DNA from 2 places in the Paenibacillus sp. cl141a genome. Region 1 is predicted to be linked to the other one. Evidence: riboswitches for the same ligand, from Rfam matches in the RefSeq annotation. Region 1 holds a riboswitch; the other holds the start of a gene.

Region 1 (3,567 bases):
GCAGCATGATTTTTGTCCCGTCTGTCCACAGCTTGACCAGCACGTCCCCGGTGATCTCCTCCACATCGAAGGAATTAAACCGTCCTCCTGCCACCTTAGCAACCACCGCGGCTATGTAGCGTGAATAGCGGTCAACCAATGTTTCAAAACATCGCGGATCTTTCCTCGCCAGCCCATCCAGCAATGTCCGATCCTCCATGGGATCCTCCCCCTCTTTTATAATCTTCTCTGTTGGTAGAACGAAGCCACAAATCCCGTGCTACTATATAAGACACCTTTAATTCCGGAAACCCTACACATCTTTTGAAAAAATAATCGTTTCGCCATGCAAACCGATTGGAGTAGCTTGGCTTGGAGTAACGGCAAAAAAAGCCGACCCCATCGGATCGGCTTTTTCTACAAACGTATGATTTTATTGCAATTGCGGAGAAGCCTCGGATTGCTGTCTCGATATAATGAACAGCACGATCCAAATCAGCAGGAATCCTAGGAGCTGAGGCCCTGTCACGATTTGCTGGAATACAATCCAGTTGATGAGCACGCCCACCATGGGAAAACTCAATTCAGCCAGCGTTGCGACAGAGGCTTTGGTCGTGGTCAGCCCTTTATAGTACACCAGCAAGCTCAGCAGACCCGGCAGCAGTGCCTGACCGATCAGGTTCAGCGATACCAAGGCAAAGGCGCCTGTGCCCCATGCCGGCATATTCCAAGCTGCCCCTTCGCTCCAAGTAATGACGGTCAGGAGCGGCAGCGCGAGCACAAAACGAAGCGAGGTTACCGTCTCGTACTTCAGTTTGCCTACCATCAAGCGTCCCATGACCGTTGAGCCGCCCCATAAGGCTGCTGCGCCTAAGGACAGGAGGCTGCCGACTTGAACAAACTCGTTCCAATGGCCGATCGGCAGGGTTAAGCCGAAGGTGAGCAAATACGTGCCTGCCAAAGCGATGATAAGCAGGATTCCAAAATGGCGCGGAAGCTTCTCTTTCAGAAGCAGGCTAGCCAGAATGATGGCAAACAGCGGCTGCAGCTTCTGCAGCAGCAGGACGGCATTCAGATTGCCGCTCGACAGCCCCATCGTGAACAATACGGTAGCCAATGCCGAACCGCCCCAGGATATAAACAGCAGCGCGCCGACATGATTCCAGCCCAGGCTCTTAAGTTCCTCCCGGTTCTTCCACAATACAGGAATCGCAATCAAGGAAATAATGATATGTTCAAGCAAAACGATCTGAGCCGAAGTCAGATTCTTGAGCAGAATGACCCGAAATAACGGGTCAACGCCCCACAGGGCGGCCCCCAAAACAACGAGCCAGAACCCTCCTTTAAAACGTCGACTTGCCTGTGTGTCGGAACCATAAGGTTTCACCTTGATCCCGGTATTCATATTACTCATCTTGCCCTCTCCTGTCTTGAATACGGAGGTCTTACTAGCAGAAAGCCCCCGTCATCGGCATGGCCGACGTATACGGGGGCTGATCAAATAAGCCTGCGCCGAATGGAATATTCGCATTCACGGCAAACTCATCTTTGATCTTCTCCCATCCGGACTTTACCGTCGGCCTTGGAATTGCACCAAGTCAGTCGCTGCATTCATGTTGGATACAGAACGCAGCGAGTCGCGGGCTTGGGTTCGTTCGCGGAGGAACGAACCATCACCGCCGGTCAGGAATTTCACCTTACCCCGAAGATCCATATTCATGTTTTATTTTGGTCATGCCATCAAACTGATTAACCGATAATTCCGATTTGTTTGGTTGATATATTGAAATTATAACATGAATCCTTTCATGTAAATACATCTATTTTCAAAATAAATGAAATTTGACTTGAATACAATGAAAAATCTCACCTTCAACCAAGACTTACTGAGAATTATACAGCAAGTATCGATTTGTTACCAGTATGATTTTTTACCATCTTCACGCGTTTATCTCGAATACCTTCTGTCTTGAACAGCAGCCGCTCCTGCCTGGAGATTCAGCAAATCCAACGCTTTCTCCGTATTAAGGTACTCGATTCGATACGCATAAGGCCACATCCTTATCCGCTTATTCATTCTTATCGGAACCTGGGCACTTCTCCTTAACTCAGGTTAGCATTAACCATTCACCGCAGCACGAGCTCCCGCTTCAAATACTCCGAGAGCGTTCTGGCGATCTCTTTCATGCCGGATACATCCGCAAGCGCTTCAGCATCGGGATTGTAGTTCGTATTGGTGTTCACGTCATACGTATAGGTCTTGCCAGCCGAATCGGTAATAAATTCAATTCCCGCAAAGCTGATGCCATTCTGCTGCAGAAACGCCTCGTACTTGGCAATGAGCGGGCTGTCGAATCCGTTAATGACTTCGAACTTCGGCCGTATAACCGCTTCCTCGCCGACAGGACAGAATTGGTCGCTAATCTGGCAAGCATCGGCCGGACACAATTGGAATCCTTCGGAAGTGTCTACCCGAACCGCATAATAGAATTTGCCGTCGATGAATTCGCAGCGGGTAATAAACTGATCTTCGTTCTTGATGTATTGCTGGATTAAGGTTACGCCGTCCACAGATTCCTCGAAGCCCGGTCCGTTTACATAGGTCTCCAGGCTCTCTAAACTATCAAACAAGTAGACGCCAAGCCCTTTGCCGGCACGGTTATGTTTCGTAATAAAGGAGCGGTAAGGAAATTCCCTCGCCGCTTGAATGACTGCTTCCTTCCCTACTGCGGCCACCGTAGCCGGGGTCTCGATGCCGAATTTTTGCAGCTCCAGATACTGCTTGATTTTGTTGATCTCCAGCTCCAGGGCCCGGCTGTTATTCAGGACCGTACGCCCGTTATGCTCCAGCCATGCCAGCACGTTCGAAGTATATTCCGCCGCATAGCGATGGTTACGGGAATGGGAGGATGCACTCATCCGGTTATAAAAGACGCCTGTCGGCGGCAGCTGGCCCAAATCGAGCGTTCCCTCGTGCAGATGCCAGAACTCATGCGGAACCCCCTGCTCTTCCAGCGCGTGGCGGAGCGGCACGATCCAGCTCTCGTTCTCATGTATAATGTATGCTTTTGTCATGTTGCCATCGTCCTCCCTTATCCTTGCTGTTGTCCACGGCTCAGTCGCTCAATGACATTCGCGAGAAGCCGGGTACGCGGTACCAATGTGTCGATATTCAGATATTCGTCTTTGCTATGAGCATTCCCGCCGCGCGGCCCGAGCGCATCGATGGTGGCAATGCCCATGTCGGAAGTTATGTTGGCATCGGAACCGGAACCCACGCTCTTATCGCCGATATCCTCGCCCAGCTCACGCGCCTCTTCCTGCACGATGCGGAGCAGCCGTTCAGACGCCTCATTCTTGATCATCGGCGGCCGGGTTATGCCACCGGTAAGTTCGAGTGATGTCCCTTCAATATCGACTGTGGAGCAAATCTCGCGAATTTTTCGGTCCAGCTCATCCGCCTGTTCCTTCGTACTCATTCTTACGTCGATAAAGGCATTCGCATGGGGAGCGATCGTATTGCTCGAGGTTCCCCCGCTGATTACGCCAACATTGACGTTGATCCCAACCGACGGATCGGTCAGTGCG
Region 2 (3,567 bases), on a different contig from region 1:
CCGGCTGCAGCTCCTTGAGATTCGTATTTCTATAGGTTTCCGGCATGACATCAACCGTAAATACGCCCTTATCGATCGCTGTAGCCGTCAAGCAGACGCCATTTACGGATACGCTGTCGCCAAGCTTCAGATCGTCCATGATCCGGTTAGCGGAAATGCTCAGCAGCATGGCTTCGCCTTGGCGCCCAATACGCCGCATCTCGCCGATCTCCTCGACCAATCCAGTAAACACAGGCTTCCCTCCTTTCTCGCTCCTTATTTCCAGACCGGAATGCCGGTGACGTAGATATTGTCGCCGAGTCTTTCGGTCTCAAGTCCTGTCAGCGTAATCGCTTGGTTCATCTGTTCATAACCGCTGAACATGTAATTTCCCGGGGCATCATATCCGCCGATGATTTTGGGGGCGATAAACTGGATGAGCCGGTCCACCAGCTCCTGCTCCAACATCGAGCCATTAAGCGTACCGCCGCCTTCCAGCAAAATCGAGGCGATCCCCTTTTGTCCCAGCTGCAGCAGCGCTCCCTTCAGATCCACCCGCGGTCCAGGTCCGCAGGGGATGACCTGAACACCAAGCTCTTCCAACTCGGTCCGCTTCGTGTCATCGGCCTGCTCCGTCGTCAAGATCCAGGTGGGCGCTAACCCGTCTGACACGACATGGCTGTCGAGCGGTATCCTCAGGCTCGAATCCACGATGATCCTGACCGGGTCCAGCCCCTCAACGCCAAGCCGGGTCGTCAGGCTTGGGTTATCCGCGATTACCGTAGACACGCCGACCATGATGCCTTGATGCCGATGGCGCAGCGTATGCACAAGCTCCCGGGATTTTTCATTGGAGATCCACTTGCTGTCCCCGGTTTTCGAAGCGATCTTGCCGTCCAGCGTGCTCGCCGTCTTTAACGTGACGAAAGGCCGGCCCGTCGTAATGAATTTTATAAAGGCTTCGTTCAGGCGAAGAGCGCGATCTTTAAGGATACCCGTTTCAACCTCGATTCCCGCTGCGCGCAGCATCTGAATCCCTCTGCCCGCCACGAGGGGATTCGGGTCCTCGCAGGCCACAACCACCCGCCGAACGCCCTCGGCGATAAGCCTCTCGCTGCAAGGCGGCGTAGCGCCGTAGTGACTGCAGGGCTCCAATGTCACGTACACGGTACTGCCTGCCGCTTTCGGCCCGGCCATATTCAAGGCATGAACCTCGGCATGCGGCATTCCCCGTTCCAGATGCGTGCCCACCCCGGCGAGAGCGCCATCCTTAACAACGACGCAGCCGACTACCGGGTTGATCCCGGTTTGGCCCTGCGCACGTTCAGCCAGATCCAGCGCAAGTGACATATAGAATTCATCGTTGACGATATCCATGCTAAACATGCCCCTTTCCCAACGTTCATACAAAAAAGCCCTGCCAAAGATTCCGAAGAATCCTTAACAGGGCTTGATGGAAGTTAATCATTGACATGATAAATAACCGTCATGAATGCAGATTTCGCGTATAACAAGCGACCCAAATCCGTAACAGGCGACACCAAATAAATCGCCGTCACAGCTTTGAATTGCATGTGAAAACCTGCACATAACGCATGTCACGCTGTGCGCAAAGACACAATAACATGTGCTGCTTATGTGTCTCTCACTCCTTCTCCCATCCAGACTATACTGTCGGTCCCGGATTTGCACCAGGTCCACCGCATACGATGTGTAACGTCACAATCATATCCGGGTCACGGACTAAGACGCAGCACTCTGCTTCGATAAGCTCAATAACTGCGTTCATCACCGCCGGTAGGGAATTTCACCCTGCCCCGAAGGATTAAACCTATGAAATTGTTTGATCTTATGAAGAATCTTATCACCCCCTTTTGAAAATTGCAAGAAAAAACAACTAACTTTTTTAAAGCGCATAACTTTAATGCTGTTATTAGCATGGATTTTTGAAGGAGATTGCTTCCCGAAGGGAGAACAGTTAAATAAGGTAGCAAGGAGATAAGTAGCAGTTGAAAAGGAGCGAGCCACGATGAAAACTTCGCTGGACATTATCGTCCGTCCCACGGAGATCGACGTCAACGGACATGTAAACAATGCAAAATACCTCGAATACCTGGAGTGGGGCCGGGAGGAATGGTACGAAGCGGGAGATCTGCGGTATGATGTGCTGAAACGGCTCGGGGTCCAGACCGTCACCGTCAATATCAATATCAATTACCGCAAGGAGTGCGGCCAAGGCGAACGGCTGATCGTCGTGACGGAACCCGAGTCCATCGGCCGCACGAGTTACGTCATGGCCCAGCGGATATACAACGAACATTATGAGCTGTGCGCGGATGCCATCGTTACCAGCGTGGCGATGGATGTAAACTCGCGTAAAAGCCGGCCCGTCCCCGAAGAACTTCGCCGATTGTTCCCGGCCCCTGCTTAATCCGCCCTTTGCGGCGGCCATAAAAAACAGGCTCACCCCTGAGGGTGAGCCTGTTTTTGCATGATGCTGAATTTATTATGCTTCGTACACTTCTACTTTTTCCATTTTGTCGCGGCCTTTGAATGCATCTACGTATTCCATGCCTTCAACGACTTTGCCGAATACGGTATGTTGTCCGTCCAAATGCGGCTGCGGCTCGTAGCACACGTAGAACTGGCTTCCGCCGGTGTTCCGGCCGGCATGCGCCATGGCCAAGCTTCCGCGCTCGTGCTTGTTAGGATTGATCTCGCAATTAATGGTATAACCCGGTCCGCCGGTTCCTGTTCCTTGCGGACATCCGCCTTGAGCAACGAATCCAGGAATTACGCGGTGAAATACCAGACCGTTATAGAAGCCGGAGTTGGCCAATTTCTCAAAATTAGCCACCGTATTCGGTGCATCGTTCTCGAACAGGTCAAGCACAACCTCTTTGCCGTTTTCCAATGTGATCTTCGCTTTTTTTGCCATATGTGTCTATCTCCTTCCGTTATCTCAAACGCTTTTATCGATTTTTTACAATGCAAGTTATAGTTTACTATGAATTGAGCCTCGAAGCAAAACGAACTTGTCCCCTCCCTCGCGATGATATCCGACGGAAGGCAGGACGAAGAGCCCTGACCGCAGCCGGAGGCTTTGGCGGGCCCTTCCTATCCAGACATTGACGTCTTATGAACTCGTAACGGTTTCTTTTGTCACACCCGCCGGCACGACATCGTTGCTGATGATATCGGCAAGCGATTCGCGGCGAACGACCAGATTGCTTTGCCCATCCTTCACGAATACGACCGCAGGTTTGCGGATCCGGTTGTAATTGCTGGCCATGGAATAGTTGTATGCGCCCGTGCAGGACACCGCCAGCAGATCGCCCGTTTCCACCTTCGGAAGCTCCAAGTCCCAAATCAGCATGTCTCCGCTCTCGCAGCATTTGCCGGCAATGGATACCGTTTCTTCCGGCTCTTCCTTAGCCCGGTTTGCAAGCAGCGCTTCGTATTTCGATTCGTAGAGCGCCGGACGCGGATTGTCCGTCATGCCGCCGTCGACGGCAACATATTTGCGCACCCCCGGAATATCCTTGCTGGTTCCCACCGTGTAGAGCGTGGTACCTGCGTCACCGACGA

Evidence for each region. A riboswitch is a leader RNA that binds a small molecule or an ion and turns the genes downstream of it on or off. The one in region 1 is predicted to bind FMN.
Region 2: another riboswitch for FMN. It lies ahead of ribD (bifunctional diaminohydroxyphosphoribosylaminopyrimidine deaminase/5-amino-6-(5-phosphoribosylamino)uracil reductase RibD); the one in region 1 lies ahead of BMX45_RS16555 (DMT family transporter).

The regions. Positions count from the first base shown of each region.
Region 1 covers NZ_FNZO01000005.1:259,636-263,202, forward strand. Annotated here, with positions in the region: gene BMX45_RS16550 (RNA polymerase sigma factor) at 1-199, opposite strand, end outside; gene BMX45_RS16555 (DMT family transporter) at 413-1,384, opposite strand; FMN riboswitch at 1,527-1,693, opposite strand; gene BMX45_RS32150 (hypothetical protein) at 1,928-2,056, opposite strand; gene BMX45_RS16560 (ATP-grasp domain-containing protein) at 2,107-3,054, opposite strand; gene BMX45_RS16565 (M20 family metallopeptidase) at 3,072-3,567, opposite strand, start outside.
Region 2 covers NZ_FNZO01000006.1:199,354-202,920, forward strand. Annotated here, with positions in the region: gene ribE (riboflavin synthase) at 1-232, opposite strand, end outside; gene ribD (bifunctional diaminohydroxyphosphoribosylaminopyrimidine deaminase/5-amino-6-(5-phosphoribosylamino)uracil reductase RibD) at 256-1,356, opposite strand; FMN riboswitch at 1,625-1,808, opposite strand; gene BMX45_RS18415 (acyl-CoA thioesterase) at 2,009-2,410, shown strand; gene BMX45_RS18420 (peptidylprolyl isomerase) at 2,486-2,917, opposite strand; gene lysA (diaminopimelate decarboxylase) at 3,116-3,567, opposite strand, start outside.